3 regions of the Thalassolituus hydrocarboniclasticus genome follow, and region 1 is predicted to be linked to each of the others. Evidence: predicted binding sites of a transcription regulator. Region 1 holds the regulator's gene; each other region holds the start of a gene.

Region 1 (4,782 bases):
CGCAGGAGGTCTCTGATGCTGCCAAGCTCGGTGACCGCTCTGAAAATGCCGAATACATCTACGGTAAACGCCGATTACGCCAGATCGACAGTCGCGTCCGTTTCCTGCTGAAGCGTCTGGAGATTCTGACGGTGGTTGACCGGCTGCCGGCCGATCCGCAGAAAGTTTTTTTCGGTGCCTGGCTGGAGCTTGAAGACGATGACGGTGAAATCCATCGCTACCGTCTGGTGGGCGAGGATGAAATTGACCTCAAGCGCGGCTATATCAGCGTTGATGCGCCGCTGGCACGAGGCTTACTGGGTAAGCGGGTCGATGATGAAGTGACCGTGCGCCTGCCGAAAGGAGAGGAAACCTTTTACATCCTTAGCGTGTGTTATCAGCGTCCTGCATGGGATGCCGGCGGCAGTAATCAGGCGGTATTTTCGGCCTGACAGGCAAATGACCACAACAAGCGCTGGCGCAGACCTCTGCTAGGCTTAATGGCAGGAGGATCATTATGAGATCAGCACGCATGATGACGGCTTTGCTGTCGGTTTGTCTGACGTATACAGCTCTGGCCGCCGACGCAGAGATCAATAACCAGCCAGACGCCGAAGGTGAAACCTGGCCCTTTGCCGGCGTTTATAAAATGCCGGTCTGGATTGATCAGGTGCAGCGGGTCTGCCCATGGAAATCGGAAGCCGGTGAGGGTTATATCCGCGTTGTCCGTACTAATTTCAAAGGCCCGCACGGTATTTATCTGCAATGGATCCGCAAAGGCATTGCCGGCAGTGAAACCCAGGCCATTTCAACGGTACGGGTAAAAGAGCTGGAAGAGCAGTATCAGGTCCGTCTGCAAATGCCGCAGCCGGAACTCAGCAGTGCGGCCTGTCACCTGACAGCGCTGGCGGAGTCCATCATTACCGACCGGCGTTATAAGATGGAGTTTATTGTGAAAGGGCCGGGGGATTATCAGCTGCTGGTCACCAGCATGTTGCAAGGCGGTTTATGACCGCCTTTTCTTTTGCCAGCCAAAAAGAGCAGTCAGATCAGTCGATCTGAACCACATCCAGACGGGTAAACAGATGACCTTTGTCCTGCTTATCCTGCAGGGTGACAAAATCAAACAACTGCGTATCACCCAATTGTGACGGCGCCACATTACAGATAGCGGCAAAGATATTCTCACTGCGTCCCGGCTGTTCTCTGTCCCACTGCTCCAGCATCATCTTGATGTTCTGACGCTGCAGGTTTTCCTGTGAGCCACAGAGGTTGCACGGAATGATCGGGAAGCCCCGTGCCTGGGAAAATTTCTCGATGTCTTTTTCTTTGCAATAAGCCAGCGGGCGGATCAGCACGTGTTTCTTATCATCGCTCAGCAGTTTCGGTGGCATAGCCTTGAGTTTGCCGCCATGGAACATATTGAGGAACAGGGTTTCGATAATGTCGTCGCGGTGATGACCAAGGGCAATTTTGTTCGCACCGATGCTTTCGGCAAAGCCGTACAGGGTGCCGCGACGCAGGCGTGAGCACAGACTGCAGGTGGTTTTACCTTCCGGAATGATCTCTTTCACCACGCTGTAGGTATCTTTCTCAACGATGTGATACTCAATGCCCAGTTTGCTCAGGTATTCCGGCAACACATGTTCAGGAAATCCGGGCTGCTTCTGATCCATATTCACCGCCACGATATCAAAGTGAATCGGTGCGCTTTTCTGCAGGCTTAACAGAATGTCGAGCATGGTGTACGAATCTTTACCGCCGGACAGGCAAACCATGACCTTATCGCCGTCTTCGATCATGCGGTAGTCTTCGATGGCCTTGCCGACATTACGGCGCAGGCGCTTCTGCAGTTTGTTGAACTCGAGTTGCTCTTTGCGCTCGGCAGCGGATTCGATCATAAAAACACCCTGAATAATTGCGCCCGCTTTATAGCAGAATGCACCGGGTGAAGGAACCGCCTGCACAGGTCAGGCAGTTAAAAAGGAGAGGTATTCAGGCGTTTTCAGGACCGTGAGCCTGCTCAGGCTGCACGGTCGAGCAGGGCGGTGGCGGCGCCGAAACTGGCGCAGAACTCTTCAATGCTGACGCCGCTGCGCGGATGGTAAAAACGCTTCCATAAACGTGCGAGCTGCTCTGGGGTGGCATCCGCAGGAAGAACAAAATCCTCATTGCGGGCGTAGATAAACCAGGCAATAGCGGTGGCATAAGACAGATTAGTGGTCAGCTCAGCGTGAGGATGACTGAGAAAATCATGCTGGCTGGCCAGGCCGCGCACGGTGCTGGCCAGTTCCGGCTGTTGCGCCAGATAAGCGTCCCATACATGTCGGTGGGTCAGACTGTGAATGCGGTAAATGCCCAGCGCCCGTTGACCGGCGGCTTTGAGGTGCGAGCCAAGAGCCGATTCCTGAGCCGCAGTTGCCAGCAGCAGGGCAGAAGCCATCGGATTGGTTACGCCGATGCGTTGCAGGGTTGGCTGGATGACCCAGCGGGTCAGTTCGTTTGCGCAGATGCCCATAGTCACCTCCATATACGTCATATCGGCTGAATGACGTTGTTTCTGCAATCTTAGATCAGATTATTTTATCTGCTGCGGTTTTATACCAATTGCCAATAGAGCGTTTGGAAACCGGCGCCAGAAAAACCACAACGGTTCAGCCTTTATTCTGGTGAAAGCATTTCCCGTACCAGAGGGCGTCGGGTCAGCAGGCGGGCATAAAAAAACCGGCCAGAGGCCGGTTTTTTAGCTTTTTTGCTGTGCCTGCTCCGGCACTTACTCTTGCGGGTGAGCAGCACACTCTTTTTCGGTATTCAGGCCCGCCAGTTCATACAGCATATCGGCGTCCTGCAGGATCACTTCTTTGCCCTGGGTTTCGATCAGCCCGTTTTTCTGGAAGCGGGTAAACACGCGGCTGATGGTTTCAACCGCCAGGCCCAGATAGTTACTGATATCGACCCGCGACATCGGCAGACGGAAATGACTGGCCGAGAAACCACGACGTGAATAGCGCTGGGAAATATCAATCAGGAAGGAAGCTACGCGCTCTTCGGCGTTCTTCTTGCTGAGCAGCAGCATCATGTTCTGATCATGACGGATTTCGGTGCCCATCGTGCGCATCAGCTGCTTACGCAGATCCGGCAGATCATCGGCCAGACTGTCGAGTTGCTGCAGCGGAATTTCACAGACGGTGGTGGTTTCCAGTGCTTTGGCGGTTAACGGGTAGTTGCCGTTATCGTAGCCGGCCAGGCCGACCAGCTCAGAGGCCAGGTGGAAACCGGTAATCTGTTCTTCGCCATTACTGGCCAGAGTGTAGGTTTTCAGCGCGCCGGTACGCACGGCAAATACAGACTGGAAAGGCTCGCCCTGCTGGAATAACAGCTGGCCTTTCTGAATCGGACGGCCGCGACGGATGATATCGTCGAGGCGCTCCATATCGGAATCGTTCAGAGACAATGGCAGACAAAGCGCATTCAGTGAGCAGGTCTGACAGTGTGGTTGAGTGCCCCGCAGTGGAGCAGGCGCAGCATGTGTCGTTTTCATGACTGATTCCTGAGTGAAACTCCATATACGGAGTATGTAACAAGTGCAGCAGTTGCGGCTATGTTCGGCATTAGCGTGCGATCTGTCAAGAAAGCAACCAGACCGATAGTGCAGTCCACAGTCCGAAGACGATCAGCAGTGTACCGGCAAGCTGACGCACGTGCTGGTTGCTTAATAAAGGGGTCAGTACGCTGGCCGCCAGTGTGCTGGCAAACAACGCCGGCAGGGTACCCAGACCAAAGGCGAACATCGCGGCGGCCCCCAGTAACGGCTGGCCATTGGCTGCCACCCAGCTTAACGTGCTGTAAATCAGGCCGCAGGGCAACCACCCCCAGAGCATGCCCAGCCAGAAACGGTCGAGCGCACGCGGGGATTGCATAAAGCGGCGGGTCAGAGGTTGCAGGTATTTCCAGATGCCCTGTCCCAGCTGTTCAATACGGGTCAGCAGCAGTGACCAGCGGGCGATATACAGACCCATCAGAATCAGCATCAGCGCGGCCAGGCTGCGCAGCGCCAGCATCAGCCACTGATGCTGGCTCTGTAACCACAGGCCCGCGCTGGCAACAAGCAGACCGGCAATGCTGTAACTCAGAATCCGGCCGCCGTTAAACAGCAGGGTGACACGGACACGCTGCGTCCCGGCCTGGCTACCCATAGCGGCGGCGATACCGCCGCACATCACCAGGCAGTGGCTGGAGCCAAACAGGCCCAGCAGGAAGGCGGTCAGCAGCGACAGCGGTTCAATCATGGCTTGTCAGACGGAGTCTGATCGCTGTCGTCATGGTGGCGACTGAGCGGCTCATCGTCATCAAACAGAATACGGTGGGCGGGGGATTCCATATCTTCAAACTGGCCGCTCTTCACCGCCCAGAAAAAGATCAGCACGGCAATGCCGATCAGCAGCAGCGACAGTGGCACCAGCACGTAAATGATATCCATCGATCACACCTCAGAAGATTGGGGAGCTGGCAGGCGGTTCAGGCGCAGGGCATTGGTGACGACCAGCAGCGAACTGAAAGACATACCAATGGCCGCGGCCCAGGGCGGAACAAAGCCTGCGGCTGCCACCGGCAGAGCGATGAGATTGTACAGCAAAGACCAGCTGATGTTCTGCGCAATAATACGGCGGGTTTTCACCGCGCCGTCCAACGCCGTCAGCAGGGTTTCCAGGCGGCCATTGGTGAGCATGGCGTCGGCGTTGGTCTTGGCCAGATCGGTGGCTTCATTAACCGCCAGAGCAATATCAGCACCGGCCAGCACCG
Region 2 (4,782 bases), 1.4 Mb from region 1:
TATCGCCCTCATCGGCGTACTGGTCATGGGCGTTGGTGCGAAAGGCGCGCAACGCTGGCTGGAGTTACCCGGCTTACCACGCTTTCAGCCTTCCGAGCTGGTTAAGCTGGCCCTGCCGTTAACCGTCGCCTGGTATATGTCAACCCGGCCGGTACCGCCACGCCTTTTCGATTTATTTAAAGCGATGATCATTATCGGTCTGCCGACGATTCTGATTCTGAAACAGCCCGATCTCGGTACCTCTATTCTGATCAGCGCGTCCGGTATTCTGGTTTTATTTTTTGCCGGCATGTCCTGGGCATTAATACTGTCAATGATCGGCATTGTCGCAGCATGTGCACCACTGATGTGGTTTTTTGTAATGCGTGAATATCAGAAACAACGCGTTCTGACTTTCCTCAATCCGGAAAGCGATCCACTCGGTTCCGGCTGGAATATTATTCAGTCAAAAACAGCTATCGGTTCCGGCGGTATCGACGGTAAAGGTTTTTTGCAGGGTACCCAGTCACAGCTTGAGTTTTTGCCGGAAAGCCATACCGATTTTATTATCGCCGTACTGGCAGAAGAGCTCGGCCTGATTGGCGTACTGGCGCTGCTGACACTGTATTTTCTGATTATTATGCGTTGCCTGTATCTTTCGTCTCGCTGTGAAACTTTATTCGGCCGTTTGTTGTCCGGTAGTCTGGCCGTTACGTTTTTTATCTATGTATTCGTAAACATAGGTATGGTCAGTGGCATATTACCAGTGGTCGGCGTACCCTTACCGCTGGTGAGCTACGGTGGCACCTCAGTAGTCAGCCTGCTGACCGCGTTCGGTTTAATTATGTCCATGTACACCCACCGGCAGAATTAGGATACAGATTTATGCGTTTTTTCCGTGACACCCTGAGTAAATTAAGCAGCGCTTTATTGTTATGCGCCACCCTGCCCGTTTCCGCAGCTTACGATCAGCACCCGCGCAGTGAAGAATTTATTGCCGAAGCCAGCAAAGAATACAAAATTGATCCGGCCGAGATCCGCACCTGGCTGAACCATGCCGAAAAACTTGATTCCGTTCTTGAAGCCATTGCCCGTCCTGCCGAAAAAGTTAAAGAGTGGGACGAATATCAGGATATTTTCCTGACGAAAAAGCGCATCAGTGCCGGTAAAGCTTTTATTCAGGAACACGCAGACTTACTGCAACAGGCCGAACAAAAATTTGGTGTTGATAAGCACATTATTGCCGCCATCATCGGTGTAGAAACGTTTTATGGAACCCGCCAGGGAAATTATCGCGTACTCGATTCCCTCGCCACACTGGCGTTTGACTATCCGCAACGGCCACTGTTCTGGCGCGAATTAAAAGCATTCTTTGCTCTCGCCCGCGATGAAAAAATCGACCCGGCCACCGTCAAAGGTTCTTATGCCGGCGCCATGGGTTATGGCCAGTTTATTCCGACCAGCTTCCTGCACTATGCCGTCGACGCTGACAACGATGGTAAGCGCGATCTGTGGGGCAATCCTGCCGACGCAATTTTCAGCGTTGCCAACTACTTCAAACGCCACGGCTGGCGCAGCGGTGAGGCCGTTACCCAGCGGGTGCGTGTCAGTGGTAAAGAGTACGAAGAAATCGTCAACGACAGCCTGAAACCGAAATGGACAGTCGCAGAATTAAAAGCACTGGGCGTTGAGCCAACCGTTAAAATCGCCGATGACCGTTCGGCCAACCTGATCCGTCTGCAGGGAAAAGTCGGCGCTGAATTCTGGCTGGGCGAGCACAACTTCTATGTCATCACCCGCTACAATCACAGCCGTATGTATGCCATGGCCGTCTACCAGCTGAGTGAGGCGCTGCGTTGAGAGCGGTTACCTTTCTGCTGGCACTGACTCTGGTGCTGGCAGGCTGTGCTACCTCGCGCTATCAGCACGCCAGCGACTTCACGCCGGCAACCATCGCTGATATTCATACCCTGCCGGAACCGCAACCCAAAGCAGAACCGCGCAGCAGCATGGGCAATCCGCGCAGCTATCAGGTATTCGGCAAAGAATATCAGGTGATGGACAAGGCCGATAACTACAAAGAGCGCGGCATTGCTTCCTGGTATGGCATGAAATTTCATGGCCACCGTACGTCCAACGGTGAAATTTATGATGTTTACCAATTCACCGCCGCACACAAAACCCTGCCGCTGCCCAGCTATGTCCGTGTTACCCGGGTTGATAATGGCAAATCCATTATCGTACGGGTAAACGACCGTGGTCCCTTCCACGAAGGCCGTATCATCGACCTGTCCTATGCCGCCGCCGTCCGCCTTGGCATCAATAAAATGGGCACGGCCGTCGTTGATGTTGAAGTTGTCACCCCACCCCATGCCCACAGCGTACGCTGGGTACAGGTCAGCGCACTGTCAGATGCCGCAGCAGCACAGCGGTTGCAGGCCAGCCTGCAGCGTTCACTGGTACCTATGACCTGGCCGGTCAGTATCAGTACTCAGGATGGTGGAGCCGGCTTGCATAAAGTGCGGATAGGGCCAGTGCCGGAGGGGGATGATCTGCAGGCGGTGCTGGACCGGCTTAATCAGCTGAATATCCGCCAGCCACTGCTGCTGGCTGCTCATCAGCTGAACTGATCACAATAAAAAGACAAAAAAAGGGGCCATGACGATCAACATCAGGCCCAGAGGCAAGGTACTCAGCGCAGAAACAGTAAAACTAAAGCGTGTCGCTCCGGCTTATTCGCCAGTGCCGTGTTTTTCGATATCTTTCTTCACAGCCCAGTAAACACCGCCAAAGAAGGCGCAGGTCAGGGCAACGATAATCAGGCCGGAAAATACAACTTCATCCATAAACATAATGCTCACCTCTCAGTTAAGCCTTGCAGTTCGGGGCGGCAATGACTGCGTTGACTGCTTCATTGCGCTTGGTATGAAGTCACTTTAGCAAGGGGGCGGAAGGCAGAATTGATGTACATCAACGAAAAAATCACCCTGTAACGGGGTTGATGCAGAGCTTGATGCACATCAAATAACCACACAATTATCATGACTAATGGTGTGAACCTTGCTACTTAAATAAGAAGAAGATCAATAAAAATCCCGCTTTCTGCGGAGCTTTACCTGTTCTCTTTGTCGCCACGGACGCAGAGCACTTATTGGTATTTATCGTCAGGCAGTGCACACTAAGCAAACCGGCGACCATAAAGGACTCGACAAGGTGAAAGGACCCTTAACACAAGCTGCCTCACTGCTGTTGTGCGGATCATTGCTCTCCTCCCCCATGCTGCAGGCCGCTGAGCAGTCTGCAGCGGCTTTACCAGCCCCCCAAACAGCACCGGACGATGCCAATGACGAGTCCGTTCTGCCAACGCTGGCCGCCACCAATCAGCAACTGTCCCAGCTGGTTCAGCATCAGGACTACCAAAGTGCTTATCAACTGGCGCAGCCACTGCTCAGCCTTTACGAAGGCGACCCGGCCTTTGATTTTTACTACGCTTTCAGCGCCGCCCAGCTTGGTTACTTTAACGAGGCACTGTTCAGCTTCGAACGGCTTAGCAGCAACTACCCTGCTGTTGCCCGCTACCGTCTGGAGTTAGCACGCGCTTACTACTACCTCGGTAACTACGATGCCGCCGAACAGGAATTCCGTATTGTCATGGGTGCCAACCCACCCGCTCAGGTACGGGAAACCATTGACCAGTTCCTGCAGCGCATTCAGGAGCAGCGGCAAAGCGTGATGCCAGCCTGGGGCGGATTTGTATCCCTCAGCGGCGGCCATGATTCCAACTACAACACTGCCACCGACCTCAATGAGATCGACCTGCTTGATGGTCTGCTGACCGCCCGTCTGAGCAGCGATCAGCGCGCCAAAAGCAGTGGCTATTACCAACTGCGTGCTCAGGGCAGTTATATCAGCCCGCTGACCAGACGCAGTGCGGTTGATCTGCAGCTCGGTGCCAGCCGCAAAGACAACAGTGCCGACGACCTGTTTGATCTCGACAATGTCTACGTCAGCGGCGGCCTGCGTCTGCTCCGTGGCCGTCATAACCTGCGCTTCGGCGGCCGTTACAGCTATTACTGGCTGGGTCAGGAAGACCTGCTGTCCGATATATCGGCCAGTGTCGGATGGAATTACCAGCTGAACAGCGCCTGGCAAAGCCAAACCGCACTGACGCTGAGCCGTCAGGACAACAGACTTAATGATGATCTCGATCTGCTGCAGGCCGAACTGCAGGCCGGAGCAATGTTCTCCGACGGTTCTTTTTCCAGCCAGTTTGCTCTGGTGCTGGCCAGCGATGATGGTGAACAGAACTATCAGGCCCGGGATACACTGGGTCTGAACCTCAGTGTGCAACAGTTACTGAGCATTCACAGCAGTCTGTACGCCAACCTGATCCTGCGTGACTACCAGTTCCAGGGCGCATTTCCTGAGGAAAACCTGCTTGCCGGTGGCGAAACCCGCACCGAACAAATGACCCAGCTGGTTGTGGGCTATGGTTATACCCTGACACCTGACCTGACGCTTTATGCTCAGGCCAGCCAGGTAAGCTACACCAGCAATCTTCCCGTATACGAATACGACCGCACGCTGTTCGAAGCGGGCATCAACTGGACATTCTGATGGAGGCCACCATGCAGCGGATTAAATGCTCAGCCTGCCTGCTGCAGGCAATCATGATTCTGGCCATGCTGTTAGCGCTGAACCCGGCACGGGCCGCCGGACTGGCCGGCCATATCATTATGGTAAAAGGGGATGTGACCGCACAGGCTGCCGACGGCAGCAGCCGCAACCTCAAACGCCGCGATG
Region 3 (4,782 bases), 380 kb from region 1:
GTACTGAACGCCAGGGCGAAGTGGCGGCGTTATTAAAAGAACATCTGCCGCTGGAGAAAAAACCCAGCCTGAATAGCCTGGAAGATTACGTCAGCCTGATGCAGCAGGCGGATGCCAGCAACAGCGACTTACCATTGCGTATGATTATCAGCCGCCAGCTTGAGCGCAGTAATTTATCGCTGGATGCCAAGCCGCATATGGGGCTGGGCTTTGCGCACTACACCACTTTTACGTCACCGTTGCGCAAGTACAACGACCTGCTGATTCACCGCATTGTTAAAGCCTTGCTGACCGAAAGCAGCGTACAACTGCCGGATGAAAGTATTCTGCTGAATATCCAGAGTGCGCAGAGCAATGCTCGCATGGCCGCTAATCAGGCAGAAACCTGGCTGAAACTTTTGTGGCTTGCGCAACAGGATAAAGAGCAACTGTACGACGCCAGCATTGTGCATATGAACTCAACCGGCTTCACTGTTCGTCTGGATAATACCGGCATAGAAGGAACAATCGACCGCCGTAAGGCCGGTAACGGCTGGACCTTTGAAACCAAAACGCTGACCCATCGCAACGAAGAACAACGCTTTGTCCTTGGTCAGGCCGTACGGGTTAAACTGGCAGACGTGCAACCTCAGGCTCGTATCGCCCGCTTTGTATTGGCATAAAAACAGTTAAGGCACCTCTGAATAATTCAGAGGTGCCTTAGTCTCTGTAACAGATAATAAAAAAGGGAGCTGAGCTCCCTTTTTTATTAATCGCTAATCACTGTATGGATTAATCGATTTTCCAGGTACGAACAACGGCAAAACCGTGCAGCTCGATCCATTCGTCCAATTGACGTGGATTACGCTTAATCTTTTCCACTTTTTCCTGAGTGGCCGGATTACGGTAAGTACCTACCGGCAGCTTTGGTTTTGGCAGAGAAGATTCTTTCTCTGCTTTAGCCGCTTTAGGTCCGCGTGGTGCAGTGCGGGCAAAGTGCTTTTTCAGGTTGTTATAAATAGAAGAAGGATTGTCCTGCTTAGCCATGCCAAGCAGCCATGCTTCGATCTGTTCTGAGCGGGAAACGTACAGCTCTTCTTCCGTCAGACGGTTCTGATTGCACAGGCGCTTAATGGTAAGGTCAAACTCTTTCAGACCTTCCAGCTTATGTTCCTGGTCTTTACGCAGCTGCTCCAGTTCCTGAATTTTTTGCTGGTGCTGTTTAATCTGCTTATCAATATCAATATCAAATACGCTCACTACTTAACCTCAGTGCGTTAACGGCATAACCAAAAGATTGATATCTGCAGGTGAGATATCAATACTAAAAACAGGGAATTATCACGGACTATTACGGCAAGCACCGTACAGTTCAGGGATATTATCTACACGGCGATTATAACGGCGCAGATCCATCTTAAACAATAAATAAAATTCAATATATAAATGACAACAGACTGTTTTATAAATATACACCTATCGCAAAGGAACTTATTCAATAAATCGCTATAAATAGCCGGATTTTGTCATGGAGCAACGGAAGCGCCGAATAAGCATGTTGAGCCCTTGTACTATCAAATGATAAACATTATCATCTTTTCTGTTTATTTCCTTCCCGCCGGATCAGCATGACATCGCAAACTCTTGATCAGCTCAGCGTTGGTACTCAGGCCCGTATAATCGGATTCACTGCAACCGAAGCCAACTTCCGCCGCAAACTGCTGGCGCTGGGATTAATGCCGGGTGCTCAGATTGAAGTACGGCGCTTCGCTCCATTAGGTGATCCGATGCAGATTCAGCTGCGTGGCGCCTCTGTCAGCCTGCGCAAGCAGGAAGCCTCCATTATTCAGGTAGAAGTCATCGTATGAACCGAGCTGTTATTGGTGTCATCGGCAATCCGAACTGCGGAAAAACCACCCTGTTCAACGCCCTGACCGGTGCCAAACAAAAAGTGGGCAACTGGCCTGGCGTAACCGTTGAGCGTAAAGAAGGTAATCTGGTATTGCGCGGTGTCAGCCATAAGCTGGTCGACCTGCCCGGCACCTACGCCCTCGACAGTCACGACGATGAACTGTCGACCGATGAAAAAATTGCGCGCGAATTTGCCTTAAGCGGCGAAGCCCAGCTGATCATTAATATCCTTGATGCCAGCAACCTTGAACGTAACCTGTTCTTAACCTCACAGTTACTGGATATGGGCGTACCGGTTGTCTGTGCCGTTAATATGCTCGATGTTGCCGAGCGCGAAGGCATCCATGTTGATACTCAGCTGCTGGCGCAACAACTCGGTGTGCCGGTGGTACCTATTGTCGCCTCTACCGGGCGTGGCATCGAAGAGTTATGCCGCATTCTGGCCCATCATCTGGAACATGCCACTGTTGCCACGCCACTGCTGCGACTGGATACCGACTTTGAGCAGGCCGTTAACCAGCTGAAAGAACAGCTGCAGGGAGCCGTCGCCAATCCGTTCTGGAGCGCCACCCGTGTTCTGGAGAACGATATTTACGCCAGCGAAGTGCTGCCTGAAGAGCGCCGTTCTGCCGTGCTGGCATTAGCCCAGCAACTGCGTCAGTCGCTGGAGCAACAGCATGGTCAGCCGATTGACGTATTAATGGCCAACAGCCGTTACCGCTCGATTCAGCATATTCTGCAGCAATCTCTGACGATCAATACCAAAGGCCGCACCCTGAGTGAGCGTATCGACGACTGGGTACTGAACCGCTGGCTGGGTATACCGTTCTTTTTTGGCGTGATGTACCTGATGTTTACCTTCGCCATTAACATTGGTGGTGCCTTTATCGATTTCTTTGATATCGCCTTTGCCACCGTATTTGTCGATGGCACCCATTATCTGCTGGATGGCATCGGCGCCCCGCAATGGCTGGCAACCCTGCTGGCCGATGGTCTCGGGGGTGGTATTCAGCTGGTTGCTACCTTTATTCCGGTGATCGGCGGACTGTATCTGTTTTTATCGGTAATCGAAGATTCCGGCTATATGGCCCGCGCGGCCTTTGTGATGGATCGCCTGATGCGCGCCGTCGGCCTGCCGGGTAAATCCTTTGTGCCGCTGATTGTCGGTTTCGGCTGTAACGTACCGGCGGTAATGGCCGCACGCACCATGGATACCCATAAAGACCGCCTGCTCACCATTGCCATGGCACCTTTTATGTCCTGTGGCGCACGCCTGTCGGTGTATGCCCTGTTTGCCGCCGCGTTCTTTACTGAAAACGGTGCTTTTATGGTGTTCAGCCTTTATGTGCTGGGTATTGTGATGGCCCTGCTGACCGGTATTGCGCTGAAGAACACGCTGTTCAAACCGGATCTGACGCCCTTTGTTATGGAGCTGCCGGCTTACCATATCCCGACGGTGAAAGGCATTCTGATCAAAACCTGGGAGCGGCTGAAGTCCTTCTGTCTGCGCGCCGGTAAAACCATTATCACCGTGGTGGTGGTGCTGAGTTTCCTTAACTCACTGGGCAGTGACGGTTCATTCGGCAACCAGAATAAAGAAAACTCGGTGCTGTCGAAAATTGCTCATGTGATTACCCCGGTCTTTACCCCGCTGGGTGTACAGGAAGATAACTGGGCCGCCACCGTCGGCATTATCACTGGTATCTTCGCCAAAGAAGCTGTGGTGGGCACACTGGATGCGTTGTACAGCCCGGAAACAACCGCTGACAGTGAATACTCGCTCAGCGCCGGGCTGCTGGAAGCACTGCAAACCATTCCGGATAATTTTGCCGGCATCGCCGACAATCTGCTTGATCCGCTCGGCCTGAGCCTGATCAGCGCCGACCAGGGTGAAGAACAAGGAGTACACGTTACGACCTTCTCTACCATGGATGCGCTGTTTGGCAGCCAGCTGGCCGCCTTCTCTTATCTGGTATTCGTTCTGCTGTACACTCCTTGCGTGGCAACCCTCGGCGCCATGGCCAGAGAGGCCGGTCTGCGCTGGATGCTGTTTGTTGCCGGCTGGAGTACCGGTCTGGCGTATACCACCGCAGTGATCGTCTATCAGCTGGGCAGCCTGTCTCAGCACCCGCTCAGCTCCTTGCTGTGGGTTGGTGGCAGCCTTGCCTTTATCGTTCTCAGCCTGTGGCAGATGCGCCGCTACGGCCAGAAGCACAGCGCCCGCCTGATTCCGCTGACTCCCGTCTGATTTTCTGTCATTCCCCTGTGCTGCCAGCTGGCAGCACAGCCAGACCTTTTTTGACAAAAGTTCCCCGTCAACTAAGAAACAAGTTCTAGGCACTTCGCCATGCCTGCGTTAGAATGCGCGCGCTTTTTTTCGAGGAGTTCACAATGGAACTTATAGCCGACCAGGGACATTTATTTATCATCCTGGCCTGCATTTTCGGTGTATTTATGGCCTGGGGAATTGGTGCAAATGATGTTGCCAATGCCATGGGAACGTCAGTTGGTTCCAAAGCCATCACCATCAAGCAAGCTGTCTTTATTGCCATTGTCTTCGAATTTGCCGGTGCATTTTTTGCCGGAGGCGAAGTCACCGCAACCATCCGTAAAGGGATCATTGATCCGGCGGTGATGTCAGGGCACCCTGAGCTGCTGGTATTCGGCATGCTGGCTTCCCTGCTCGCGGCAGGAACCTGGCTGTTAATTGCCTCTTATGCGGGCTGGCCGGTGTCCACCACACATTCTATCGTTGGCGCTATTGTTGGTTTTGCCGCCGTCGGCATTTCCATGGAAGCGGTTGCCTGGGGCAAGGTTGGCAATATTGCTGCCAGCTGGGTTGTATCTCCCGTGATTGCCGGTTCGATTTCTTACGTTCTCTACAAAAGCGTC

Evidence for each region. Region 1 encodes FNR, which switches genes on or off when oxygen is low (the NO sensors DNR and NnrR bind a similar motif). Its sites were predicted from a motif close to TTGATNTANATCAA; they were not measured.
Region 2: a site for FNR is predicted at 2,940-2,953, ahead of ccoM (cytochrome c oxidase subunit CcoM). Genes of this name have one in related genera too.
Region 3: a site for FNR is predicted at 1,503-1,516, ahead of HUF19_RS11880 (FeoA family protein). Genes of this name have one in related genera too.

What each region holds. Positions count from the first base shown of each region.
Region 1 is NZ_CP054475.1:2,279,310-2,284,091, reverse strand. It holds gene greB (transcription elongation factor GreB) at 1-431, shown strand, start outside; gene HUF19_RS10025 (hypothetical protein) at 497-991, shown strand; gene ttcA (tRNA 2-thiocytidine(32) synthetase TtcA) at 1,029-1,880, opposite strand; gene HUF19_RS10015 (hypothetical protein) at 2,003-2,497, opposite strand; gene fnr (fumarate/nitrate reduction transcriptional regulator Fnr) at 2,753-3,520, opposite strand; gene HUF19_RS10005 (sulfite exporter TauE/SafE family protein) at 3,606-4,268, opposite strand; gene ccoS (cbb3-type cytochrome oxidase assembly protein CcoS) at 4,265-4,459, opposite strand; gene HUF19_RS09995 (heavy metal translocating P-type ATPase) at 4,463-4,782, opposite strand, start outside.
Region 2 is NZ_CP054475.1:862,811-867,592, reverse strand. It holds gene rodA (rod shape-determining protein RodA) at 1-853, shown strand, start outside; gene mltB (lytic murein transglycosylase B) at 865-1,839, shown strand; gene HUF19_RS18330 (septal ring lytic transglycosylase RlpA family protein) at 1,836-2,609, shown strand; gene ccoM (cytochrome c oxidase subunit CcoM) at 2,712-2,831, opposite strand; gene HUF19_RS03750 (tetratricopeptide repeat protein) at 3,193-4,596, shown strand; gene HUF19_RS03745 (FecR family protein) at 4,608-4,782, shown strand, end outside.
Region 3 is NZ_CP054475.1:2,659,859-2,664,640, forward strand. It holds gene HUF19_RS11870 (ribonuclease R family protein) at 1-662, shown strand, start outside; gene HUF19_RS11875 (hypothetical protein) at 772-1,239, opposite strand; gene HUF19_RS11880 (FeoA family protein) at 1,608-1,847, shown strand; gene feoB (Fe(2+) transporter permease subunit FeoB) at 1,844-4,138, shown strand; gene HUF19_RS11890 (inorganic phosphate transporter) at 4,282-4,782, shown strand, end outside.